4 regions of the Vibrio tritonius genome follow, and region 1 is predicted to be linked to each of the others. Evidence: predicted binding sites of a transcription regulator. Region 1 holds the regulator's gene; each other region holds the start of a gene.
The links. The regulator MetJ, encoded in region 1, represses methionine synthesis genes. The targets are predictions, from matches to a motif close to TTAGACNTNTANANGTCTAA.

Region 1 (3,195 bases):
AACAGCCCATGTCCGATGACAATAAAAAAGAACTGACTAAAGAAGAACAGTTCCGCCAAAAGGCTCTTGATTACCACGCAATCCCTACTGCTGGGAAAATTGCCATCTCTCTAACCAAGCCTGCGGATTCAGCTGAAGATTTATCTTTGGCCTACAGCCCAGGTGTTGCTGAGCCGGTACGTGAAATCGCGCAAAATCCAGAAAACGCTTACAAATACACAGGTAAAGGCAACACGGTTGCCGTGATCTCTAACGGCACAGCGATTCTCGGTCTTGGTAACCTAGGTCCTCTAGCATCAAAACCAGTAATGGAAGGCAAAGCGCTTCTGTTCAAACGTTTTGCTGGCATTGATTCAATCGACATCGAAGTAAAACACCGCACTATCGATGAGTTCGTTGACACTGTTGCCAACATCGCCGACACATTTGGCGGTATCAACCTAGAAGACATCAAAGCACCTGAATGTTTTGAAATCGAACGTCGCCTAATCGAACTATGTAACATCCCAGTATTTCACGATGACCAACACGGCACAGCAATCGTAACAGCAGCAGGCATGTTGAATGCGATTGAACTTCAAGGTAAAAAAATTGAAGAATGTACTATCGTATGTCTAGGTGCTGGCGCAGCAGCATGTGCTTGTATGGAACTATTGATCCAGTGTGGTGCTATGCGTGAAAAAATCTACATGCTAGACCGTAAAGGTGTTATCCATACTCGTCGTGACGATCTAAACGAATACAAACTACGTTTTGCCAACAACACTGACAAACGCACGTTGACTGACGTTATCGAAGATGCTGACCTATTCCTAGGTGTATCTGGTCCAGATCTAATGACTGAAGAACAACTTAAACTAATGGCAGACAAGCCTGTTGTCTTTGCATGTTCAAACCCAGATCCTGAAATCAAACCAGAAGTTGCTCATCACGCTCGCCAAGACCTTATCATGGGTACAGGCCGCAGTGACTACCCTAACCAGGTAAACAATGTTCTTTGTTTCCCATTCATCTTCCGTGGCGCACTAGACGTACGTGCTAGCGAAATCAACACCGAGATGAAATTGGCGGCAGTAGAAGCTATTCGTTCAATCGCTAAAGAAGAAGTTCCTGCAGAAGTATTGAAAGCAGCAGGTGTTGAATCTCTATGCTTTGGTCCTGAATACATCATTCCAAAACCAATGGATCCACGCCTACTACCACGCGTAGCAAAAGCAGTCGCTCAAGCCGCTGTGGATTCTGGTGTGGCACGTATTGCATTGCCTGACGGTTACATGGAAAACTAATCGATTATTGTTCATGGCTCCATAGTGATTCGTGAACAATAAGTAGCAAAAAGCCCCTACCTTATGGCTGGGGCTTTTTTTAAACTTTTCGCATTAAAAAAGGCGCTATCACTAAACACAATGGTGTGAATGTGCAACCACCACTGCAGTGACTCTCTTAGTCGTCGTAAGCCTCAAACTCAATTCCCATCGCGGTCATCAGTTCTTTCGCTTCAACAGGAATATCATCTGGACGGTCTTTACGTAGGTCTTCATCAGTTGGAAGCGGTTGACCTGTGTACGCGTGTAAAAATGCCTCACATAGCAACTCACTGTTAGTTGCATGTCGTAAGTTATTAATTTGGCGACGAGTACGTTCATCAGTCAGTACTTTTAGTACTTTAAGAGGAATAGAAACTGTAATCTTTTTTACTAACTCACTCTTCTTACCATGCTCTGCATAAGGGCTGATATATTCGCCGTTCCAGTCTGCCATTGCGCACCTTCGTTAAAATTATTTCGGTTATGAATATCAAAGACCCCAATTTTAGCGGGATTTACTGCCATAAGCAAAGACATATAGACGTCTAGAAGTGTTGACGTCTTCTTTTTTGATAAGTAAAGTGTGATGTTATGCATCACTCATCAGTCCCTGCTGTTATTTTTGAGGGGCTACAATGGATGCTCAAACTCAGAGCCACACAGGAAAGGAAACACTTATGACCACGCGCAAACCAGCGACCATTGCCGTTCGTACCGGTATTGAATCAGACACTCAATATCATGCTGTTGTTCCACCCATTTATCTATCAACCAACTATGGATTTCCTGCTTTTGGTGAAGTGCCAAAATACGACTACACCCGCTCTGGTAACCCAAACCGTAACCTGTTAGAAGAAGCGCTATCTGAATTAGAGTGCGGTGTGGGCGCAACCATTACAAACTGTGGCACCTCAGCTCTGAACCTTTGGGTATCTGCATTAGTTGGTCCAGAAGATACGATTATTGCCCCACACGATTGTTATGGTGGTACTTATCGCCTATTCAATACTCGTGCACAAAAAGGCGATTTCAAAGTGCTATTTGTGGACCAGTCCAATGAAACAGAATTTGCCAAAGCGTTAGAACAAAAACCAAAATTAATTTTGTTAGAAACCCCATCTAATCCGCTAGTTCGGGTAGTAGACATCGCCGAGGTGTGTCAACAAGCTCACGCCGTTGGTGCTTTGGTCGCCGTGGATAATACTTTCCTCACACCTGTCTACCAAAAACCTCTGACCTTGGGTGCTGACTTTGTTATTCACTCCACGACCAAATACATCAATGGACATTCAGATGTCATCGGTGGCGTGGTGATCAGTAAAGATGCCGAACACGCAGAAAAAATCGCCTGGTGGGGGAACTGTATAGGCGCAACGGGAACCCCATTTGATAGTTATATGACTTTGCGCGGTTTACGCACGCTTCCAGCTCGTATGCGCCAACATGAAGAAAGCTCCAAACAGATTCTTGATTACCTATTAACTCAGGATTTGGTTAAAGTTGTCTACCACCCTAGCCTGCCAGACCACCCAGGTCACGATATTGCCAAGAAACAACAATCTGGCTTTGGCTCTATGCTAAGTTTTGAGCTTAACGGCAGCTATGAACAACTCAAAGTATTCGTCAGCTCACTGCAACTTTTCTCTTTAGCCGAATCACTCGGCGGAGTTGAAAGCTTAATTTGTCACCCAGCCACCATGACTCACCGAGCTATGGGAGAAAAAGCGTTAGCAGAAGCGGGCGTATCTCAGTTGCTGTTACGTGTTTCAGTTGGTTTAGAAGATGCAGAAGACTTGATCGCCGATTTGGGCCAAGCTTTCAACAAGGCTAAGGAGATTTGTTAATGACTACACAACGCCAGTTGCATAAATTTGGTGGTAGTAGCCTG
Region 2 (3,195 bases), 680 kb from region 1:
TTATATACCCAAATGACCTCAAGATGCAGACTTCAGAGCTTCATCAACGAGCACAGGTCAAGCTCAATGACGGCAGGAATGGTCATTCCCTTTCAACGTCATTGGGCGCAGAAATGGGCTTGTTGATGAGCTCCCAAGGGGCGAGTTGTATTCGCTCCTATGCTGCGTTACCGATTTTCTACGTAGAATCACTATGTATTCAAATCGGTGCCTTGCCTATGAGCGAATACATTCTCGCTGAAACCGCATCTTAAGGTTACTTGGGAATAACGTTATGATTAGGTTAATTGTTTTCCAGTAAAGCGAATTTCTTGGTGGCAAGATTGGCAGCGATACACCGCTTGTCCACGTATAATACGATTGTGGCGGCGAATGGTTAATTGATGAGTTTGGCATGCACAGCGGTACTCAAACGTTTTACCTTGCACTGAGGTGATGGAAAACTGATGTGTGGTTTCCGGTTTGACCTGAAATACTTTACTCATCACGGCTTGCCATTCTGGACCGTGTGGTTTTACACGCCCAAAAATGTGATACGTCACTAAATGAGCGACTTCATGGGGGATGACCTGATCAAGAAAAGCATGCGTATTTTCGTTAAAAAGTACCGGATTGAGCCGAACCTCATTGAGATGCATGTAAGCCTTACCTGCTGTTTTCCCGCGTAATTTATAGCTTAACGTTGGAACAGGGAGTTCTTTGGAGAAGTAGTTGTTTGCTAGATCGATACAGAGTTGGATCGTGATGTGTGCTTGTTCGGTTAATTGTGGGCTGACCATACTTACTCTCTTGTGCGTTCGGCTTCATCTTACTGCAGCTTCGCAGAAAGTAAAATTAGCTGGCGACCTTTAGAACTGTATCCAATGATTGGATTGTTGATACAAAAAAGCCCCAGCTATGCTAGGGCTTCTTCTCATTGAATTCTAAAATAAGCTTATTTTAGACCTGCGAATTCACGTAGAAGAGCAGCTTTGTCGGTTGCTTCCCATGGGAATTCTTCACGACCGAAGTGGCCGTATGCAGCAGTTTGTTTGTAGATAGGTTGAAGCAGGTTCAACATCTCTTGTAGACCATACGGACGTAGGTCGAAGTATTGACGTACTGCTTTAACAATCACGTCAGTTGATACTTTTTCAGTACCAAATGTTTCCACCATGATAGACGTTGGATCTGCCACGCCGATTGCGTAAGAAAGTTGGATTTCACAACGATCTGCAAGGCCAGCTGCTACGATGTTTTTCGCAACGTAACGTGCTGCATATGCTGCACTACGGTCAACTTTTGATGGATCTTTACCAGAGAATGCGCCGCCACCGTGACGAGCTGCACCGCCGTAAGTATCTACGATGATTTTACGACCAGTTAGACCACAGTCACCCATTGGACCACCGATAACGAAACGACCGGTTGGGTTGATGAAGTATTTAGTGTCTTTATCAAGCCATTCTGATGGAAGAATAGGTTTGATGATTTCTTCCATTACGCCTTCACGTAGATCAGCAGTTGATACGCTGTCTGAGTGTTGAGTAGAAAGAACCACTGCATCGATACCTACGATTTTGTTGTCATCGTATTTGAAGGTAACTTGAGATTTTGCATCAGGACGCAACCATGGAAGAGTACCATTTTTACGTACTTCTGCTTGGCGTTGCATTAGACGGTGCGCATAAGTCACTGGTGCTGGCATTAGCACGCTAGTTTCGTTAGTTGCGTAACCGAACATGATACCTTGGTCGCCTGCACCCTGTTCTTTAGGATCTGCTTTATCAACACCTTGGTTGATGTCTGGAGACTGTTTACCGATAGTGTTTAAAACTGCACAAGTGTTAGCATCAAAGCCCATATCTGAGCCAGTGTAACCAATTTCACGTACAGTTTGACGAGTCAGTTCTTCGATATCAACCCACGCAGAAGTGGTTACTTCACCACCAACCATAACCATGCCGGTTTTTACGTAAGTTTCGCAAGCAACACGTGCTTTTGGATCTTGTTCCAGAATTGCATCAAGTACCGCATCAGAGATTTGGTCTGCAATTTTATCTGGATGGCCTTCTGAAACGGATTCAGAAGTGAACAGGTGCTTAGCCATGATAACTCCAATCTTCTATCTAATAGAGTAGCTGTCAGGACTTCGCTACTCTGCACTATCGATTAATATGTAGGCGTTTCTACATCTAGACGTCTATTCTAGAATGCAACAATCAAATTACAAGTTCTTTTTTGTATTAGTCATAACTAATCGTTTGCATAGAAGCTGAACAGTCTGCTGGGGGAGTGAGAAAAATTGTGGGAGTGCTTGGCAAAATCACAGTAAGGCTACCGTAAAAGGTTTGCAGTGATAGAAGGGCTTTGCGACAATACTGCCACCTTGTTATGGATAATTTATTTCTGCTTTTTTAGGAGCTGACATGTCTTCTCGCAAACATTTGGCGAACGCAATTCGTGCACTAAGTATGGACGGTGTTCAACAAGCTAATTCTGGTCACCCTGGCGCCCCGATGGGCATGGCTGATATCGCTGAAGTACTTTGGCGTAGCCACTTGAATCACAACCCGAAAAACCCACAATGGGCTGACCGCGACCGTTTCGTTCTTTCTAACGGCCATGGCTCAATGTTGATCTACTCTTTATTGCACCTATCTGGTTACGATCTTTCTATTAATGATCTGAAAAACTTCCGTCAGCTTCACTCTAAAACGCCTGGTCACCCAGAATACGGTTATGCGCCTGGCGTTGAAACGACCACTGGCCCTCTAGGTCAAGGTATCACTAACGCTGTAGGTATGGCGCTAGCTGAGAAAGCGCTTGCGGCTCAATTCAACAAAGAAGGCCACGATATCGTTGACCACTTCACTTATGTATTCATGGGTGACGGTTGTATGATGGAAGGTATTTCTCATGAAGCATGTTCATTAGCAGGCACGCTAGGCCTAGGTAAATTGGTAGCGTTTTGGGACGACAATGGCATCTCTATCGATGGTGATGTTGATGGTTGGTTCTCTGACGATACACCTAAACGCTTTGAAGCGTATGGTTGGCATGTTATCCCAGCAGTTGATGGTCACGATGCTGACGCAATTAACGCTGCGATTGAAGCTGCTAAAGCAGAAACGTCACGTCCTACTCTGATTTGTTGCAAAACCATCATTGGTTTTGGTTCACCAAACAAGGCGGGTTCTCATGATTGTCACGGTG
Region 3 (3,195 bases), on a different replicon from region 1:
CCCTCCTTGCGTAAGCAAGCAGAGCAAAGTGGCATGAGTTTGATGACCGTGTTACACGCCTATCAGATGCTGGAATCGCAAGGCTGGGTCACGTCCAAATCCCGTTCAGGCTACAGTATTGCTCCACGGATGGAAAACGTCACTACATCCCCTATCAAAGCAATTCGCTCGATAGAATCGATTGATATTAATGACTTTATTTTTGACGTGCTCCAAGCAACTCGTAATCCTCACATGGTGAGCTTTGGTTATGCGTATCCCGATCCTAGCCTCTACCCTCGTCAACAGTTGAATAAGTCGTTAGTCGCTGCAGCTCGCGATCTTTCAGTCTCTAATGCCCTTGATAATCTTCCACCGGGAAATGACACGCTTCGTTCCATTATTGCCAAACGCTATGCAGCTAAAGGGATGAACATCTCCCCAGATGAGATAGTGATTACCGCTGGCGCATTAGAGGCGTTGAGTCTTAGCCTTCAATCGGTCACACAGCCGGGAGATTGGGTGATTGTTGAAAGCGCTACCTTTTATGGGGCGTTGCAAACACTAGAACGCTTAGGTCTCAAAGCGCTCTTTATACAAACCGACCCCAAACTGGGAATGGATTTGAACTCGTTAGAGCAAGCGCTGCAAACCCACTCCGTAAAGGCATGTTGGATGATGACCAATATGCAAAACCCACTGGGATACACCTTATCCGATGAGAAAAAGCGAGCACTGGTCGAACTGCTACAACGCTATCAAGTCCCATTGATTGAAGATGACGTGTACAGTGAATTGTATAACGGAGAAGAGTTACCTCTGCCTGCCAAAGCCTTTGGTCACGAGAACATCATGCACTGCTCCTCATTTTCCAAATCACTCGTGGCAGGTTTTCGGATTGGCTGGGTAGCCGCGGGCAAACAGGCGTTGGCAATTCAAAAGCTGCAATTAATGACGACGGTGACCACCAGCGTACCCATTCAGCTCTCGCTAGCGCACTATCTCAGTACCCGCAATTATGAAAGTCACTTGCGCCAACTACGACGCAAACTGCATCTGCGTAAGCAGCAAACTGTAAAATGCCTGCAGCAGCATTTCCCGAGTGATGTGCTAATTCACGTCAACGCTGGCGGCTACTTTGTTTGGGTTGAACTGCCTAAGCAAGTCGATACGCTCAAGCTCTATCACGATGCGTTAGCTAAGATGATCACCATCGCGCCAGGGAAAATGTTTTCCTCCATGGAAGAGTTCAGTCATTGCTTTCGCATCAATACCTCATTTGAACTCACTGAACCGCGCATTCGAGCGATAAAAATGTTGTCTTCGCTGATTAAGGCGCAGCTCAATCACGCTTAACGAGATGGGGTGTAAATTGGGCTGGGGAATTGCGTCACTTTATCACCAAGATCAACAATTTTTGCCGAGCCTTGTTCTGCCACTTGATCGATACGCAGCACGCTGTGCAATGGGATATAAGTTCGTTCCACTTTCGCAAACTCGTTTTTTAGCCGTTCATGACTTGGGTCGACGACTATGGTGGTGTGGTTGTCCCACACAAAATCACCCAGTTCGATAAAACCGAACAAGCTACTGGTCACTACTTCATGGACGTACACTTCATACCTTTGACCAGCTTGAATAAAAGAGACTTTATACAGAGGATTCTTTGCACTCATAACTCGCTCCTACACCGACTCAACAATAAGAATAATGTTGAATATTTAATCGCTACCAAGGTTCTCAACACCCCGGTCTTAATATGCATATAAGCTTCTATCGATTGATATATGGGAGCTGAGGCTATTTTTCAAGCGCTTCTTAACCATAACTAACTGGAATAAAAATAGTGATTGCAACTTTCGATTTGATCCGTACTATGGGCGTTTAGATGTCCATACGTCTCAACACTCAGGAAGGAAGTCATGAAAGGAATAAAAGTCATTAGCCAATTTTGTTTAGCTGCGGCCTTAATCACAGGTCTAACCGCGTGTGGACAAGAAGATACTCAAGAAATTAAAGTCGGTGCAACGGTAGGACCACACGCTCAAGTGGTTGAAGCGGTAGCAAAAGAAGCCGCCAAACAAGGTCTCAAGGTAACGCTCGTCGAATTCAATGATTACGTTACGCCAGATGCCGCCCTTGCCGATGGCAGCATTGATTTAAACAGCTACCAACACTTACCGTTCTTACAGAACTACAATGCTAACCATAACAGTAACTTGGTTTCTGTTGGTCAATCAATCTTAATGCGTATGGGCGTTTATTCTAAGAAATACAAATCGTTAGAAGAACTACCAGACAATGCGCGTATCGCGATTCCTAACGATCCTACCAATGGTGGTCGTGGCCTACTGTTACTGCAAAGTGCCAAACTGATCCGTCTAAAAACAGGGATTGGTTATAACGCCACAGTGAACGACGTGATTGATAATCCAAAACATTTTGAATTACTTGAAATCGATGCAGCTCAGCTACCTCGCACATTAGACGATGTTGATGCCGCAGCCATTACCATGAACTACGTGATGTCGGCAGGGCTTGATCCTAAGCAAACTGGTATTTACATGGAACCTAAAGACGCACCACTTGCCGTAATGGTGGTTGCAGCCCGCGCTGAAGATAAAGACAACGCTAACTACAAAAAATTTATGCAGATTTTCCAATCTGAAGCCACAAAACAGTTTCTACAAGATACATTCAAAGGCACCATCGAACCGGCGTTTTAGTTCACACACCGCTTCATACCTTGTTCACTTAAAACGCCCTGAATGGGCGTTTTTTTATATTGGGAATCGACTCTAAATGAGTATTAGGCCGAGGCGTTTTAGCGGTCTTACTAAATCAACGTTTCAAGGATGACTTGGATTATAGCCCCCCAGATCTAGAGGCCAAGTTTACTATGCCACTACACATCACTTATATTTACGAGATCAAACAGGGCACTATTAACGTAAACGAAATACGCAAATTGGTTACCTTCCGCGCAAATTCTTTGACGTCCCCCCTCTAACTCCCCCCTGGTTTGGCTACATCATTAAACGGGATTTTATTGCAGGGGGGAGGACAAGTTTTGCGCTTGGGGTATGTTCCGTTGATCAAATTAGCAGCGGTCGATTAGCGGGACAGATACTTAAAAAACAGTAGTGCCCATAGAACACTGCTGTTTATTCGTTTTCGGTTTGCGCTTTAATAAACGCAGGGCTTATTTCTTATTGG
Region 4 (3,195 bases), 1.2 Mb from region 1:
ATCTAAAACCCACCTTTAATGCACGCATGGGTTATGTGGATTACGTGGTGCCCGCCGTCTTTGTATTGATTCTACAGCAAACATTAGTCATGGCGGCGGGTCTGATTGGCGGAACACAAAAAGCAGATGCCCAAACAAGTACCTATTGGTGGAGCGTCTCGACCGGAAAAATACTGGTCGTCCGAACATTCGTTCTCACCAGTGTGTACTATCTACTCAGCGCTTATTATTTTGGCGGCAGCTTCGATTATCACGGCGTTAATACTCTAGCCAAACCCCTAGAGTTAATGACATTACTGCTGCCATTTCTACTCAGTTCCATTTTCATTGGCATCGTTCTTGGCGCCATCACACCAAAGCGGGAATACGTTACCCTTGTGGTATTGGTCAGTTCTATGCCACTGGTTTTTTCCGCCGGTTTTATCTGGCCAATAGAAAGCTTACCCACCCCACTTGCCTACTTCGTCGATTTGTTGCCGAGCACACCGGCGATTAAAGGATTTTTAGCACTTAACCAAATGGGCGCAAGTTGGCATCAAATCGCAACACATTGGAGCCATTTGTGGTTATTAACGTTAATATGGGGCGTTTTTGCTTGGTTTACCTTTGAGCGTGCACAGCAATCGATGATATTTAAGTACGTAGAGTTGGAAACCAAGTAACATAAAGATATAGCGAGCTACTTGGTGAATTTGTTTTGGGGGTGTTCTTGCCACTGGCGGCGCATTTTCGCAATGGTTTTTTCATCCACACCATGAACATTACGGTACTGCTCACGGCATACCAATATGTTCAGTGTTGCGCGATATCTTTTTGCCAATTTACGATAAAAGGCCATTTCCCACTGCCGAACAAATGTGTTCGATACCACAATATCGCATCCCTGTGAAAGCCAGTAATCACTCTGTTCCTGACACCATTGGTGGGCTTGCTTGATTGACTCAGGACGAAATTGATATTCACCTTGTGGATTAACAAAGAACATGTCCGCTTCCAGATGAATGCCCGGTAATGTTTTTGCGAGGGTAGATTTCCCCGATCCAGGCAAACCTCTTATCAAGGTAATCGTCAGCGACATAATAATTTAACTCTTTGTTGTTATTAGAAATAGATTCCCATCCTACTCATTGATGGGAAGAGAGAAAGTTTACTGTTTTCTCTGTTTTAGGGTAACTTATTTTTATTGCCAACGCATTTTGCTCTCGACATCATTCCGCAGTTGAGTTATAAGTCTAGATGTATAGACGTCCATAATTATCGCTTAGGGAGAAAGCAGTGCCTATTAAGATACCTGATCAATTACCGGCTGGAGATGTATTACGACATGAGAACATCTTTGTGATGCCAGAGTCTCGTGCTTCCACGCAGGAAATTCGACCACTCAAAGTGTTGATCTTAAATCTTATGCCCAAAAAGATAGAGACTGAGACTCAATTCTTACGTTTATTGTCGAATTCACCTTTGCAGATCGATGTTGAACTGCTTCGAATTGACGATCGTCCAAGTAAAAATACACCAGAAGAGCATCTCAATGCCTTTTATCGCCAGTTTGAAATGGTGCAAAACCGTAACTTCGACGGCTTGATCATCACGGGTGCACCTCTAGGCTTAGTCCAATTTGAAGATGTCGTGTATTGGGATCACCTAGAACGCATTATGGATTGGGCAAAAAGCCACGTCACATCAACACTATTCGTTTGTTGGGCAGCTCAAGCCGCATTAAAGTTACTTTACGATCTACCTAAACGTACTCGAGAAGATAAACTATCTGGGGTGTATCAACATGAGATTCGTCAGCAATTTCATCCACTATTACGTGGTTTTGATGATACTTTCTTAGCACCTCATTCTCGCTACGCTGATTTTGATCCAGAATACTTAGCCGAACATACCGATCTCGACATTCTTGCGACATCAAAAATCGCTGGGGTTTATCTCGCATCAACCAAAGATAAACGTAACGTCTTTGTGACCGGACATCCCGAATACGACGCCCTAACCTTACACAACGAATACATCCGTGATGTAAAAGAAGGCCTAGACCCTGTAATGCCAGTTAATTACTATCCAGATAATAATGCGGAAAATCAACCGCATGCAAGCTGGCGTAGTCATGGGCATTTACTGTTTGCTAACTGGCTCAATTACTGTGTTTACCAACAAACACCGTACGATCTCGATAACTTTAGCGAAGATAAGTTCACCAAAGACGAAGACTAATTTGTTATTGTTATTGTTTAAACATATGGGTCACGCAAGTGACCCATATGCATTGTTCAAAACCTATTTTGCTAAGTCAGTCGCACGCTTAAGGCGTACATCTTCTTCTACACAGCACCTCTTTTTATGATATGCGCTCTATGTTTGAGGAGCACATCCATGCCCAAACTTCCTGTTAGACTGTTACTACTGCTCTGCTTTTTAAGTGGTTGTGTCCACCAATCTTCACAAAATAAAGCTCACGATCCGCAGGCTATCGCAGCGGCCCGAATTGCCCTCGGTCTGGCTTACTTAGCTCAAGGCGATAACGTAAGGGCTAAACAAAACATCGACCGAGCCTTAGAGGTGATGCCTAACTCTCTTTCAGCCCAGCTTGCGTTAACGTATTACTATGAAAAAGTGGGAGAAATAGACAAAACCAAACGTGCCTTTGCGACTGCACTTAAACGTCACCCCCACAGTGGCGATTTACTCAATAACTACGGAGCATTTCTTTGTCGACAACACCAATATGCTGACTCGCTGTATTACTTTGACCAAGCACTGGTCACCCCTAACTACCCCGACTTAGCAGCCACATACGAAAACGCAGCTTTATGCGCTTGGCAAGGTAATATCGATTCAAAAGCACAGCATTATTTTATTCAAGCGAAGCATTACTTGCCTCAAAGTGAGCGTTTAGCACGTAACTTCATACGCTGGAATATAGAAACAGAGCGATGGGAAGAGGGACAAAAGGCCATTACTGACTATCAGCGTCAATTTGGTGAAAACCTTTTTAGCGTTGAAGCACAACGCACGATAGATAAAGGAGCTCATAAATCTTAGACGGGATAAGTTACTGAATGACCAATACACTTCCCGACAAACTGCAGATTAAACTCATTGATAAAAGCTACTTTACGTTAGTTGGACGTCCATTTCGGCCACCTTTTCGGTCGCGGTAATGGGTTCGACGTAAACGCCGCGTTTTTT

Region 2: the regulator MetJ is predicted to act here: its motif matches at 2,167-2,186, upstream of metK (methionine adenosyltransferase).
Region 3: the regulator MetJ is predicted to act here: its motif matches at 1,864-1,883, upstream of JCM16456_RS15810 (MetQ/NlpA family ABC transporter substrate-binding protein).
Region 4: the regulator MetJ is predicted to act here: its motif matches at 1,233-1,252, upstream of metA (homoserine O-acetyltransferase MetA).

Annotation. Positions count from the first base shown of each region.
Region 1 is NZ_AP014635.1:3,205,022-3,208,216, forward strand. It holds gene JCM16456_RS14275 (malic enzyme-like NAD(P)-binding protein) at 9-1,286, shown strand; gene metJ (met regulon transcriptional regulator MetJ) at 1,444-1,761, opposite strand; gene JCM16456_RS14285 (O-succinylhomoserine (thiol)-lyase) at 1,985-3,151, shown strand; gene JCM16456_RS14290 (bifunctional aspartate kinase/homoserine dehydrogenase II) at 3,151-3,195, shown strand, end outside.
Region 2 is NZ_AP014635.1:451,445-454,639, forward strand. It holds gene JCM16456_RS02105 (hypothetical protein) at 24-254, shown strand; gene JCM16456_RS02110 (SprT family zinc-dependent metalloprotease) at 279-779, opposite strand; gene metK (methionine adenosyltransferase) at 935-2,089, opposite strand; gene tkt (transketolase) at 2,409-3,195, shown strand, end outside.
Region 3 is NZ_AP014636.1:119,574-122,768, reverse strand. It holds gene JCM16456_RS15820 (aminotransferase-like domain-containing protein) at 1-1,335, shown strand, start outside; gene JCM16456_RS15815 (DUF1820 family protein) at 1,332-1,655, opposite strand; gene JCM16456_RS15810 (MetQ/NlpA family ABC transporter substrate-binding protein) at 1,902-2,705, shown strand; gene JCM16456_RS15805 (cellulase family glycosylhydrolase) at 3,189-3,195, opposite strand, start outside.
Region 4 is NZ_AP014635.1:1,964,197-1,967,391, forward strand. It holds gene JCM16456_RS08630 (ABC transporter permease) at 1-662, shown strand, start outside; gene JCM16456_RS08635 (AAA family ATPase) at 680-1,078, opposite strand; gene metA (homoserine O-acetyltransferase MetA) at 1,276-2,220, shown strand; gene pilW (type IV pilus biogenesis/stability protein PilW) at 2,380-3,048, shown strand; gene JCM16456_RS08650 (hypothetical protein) at 3,116-3,195, opposite strand, start outside.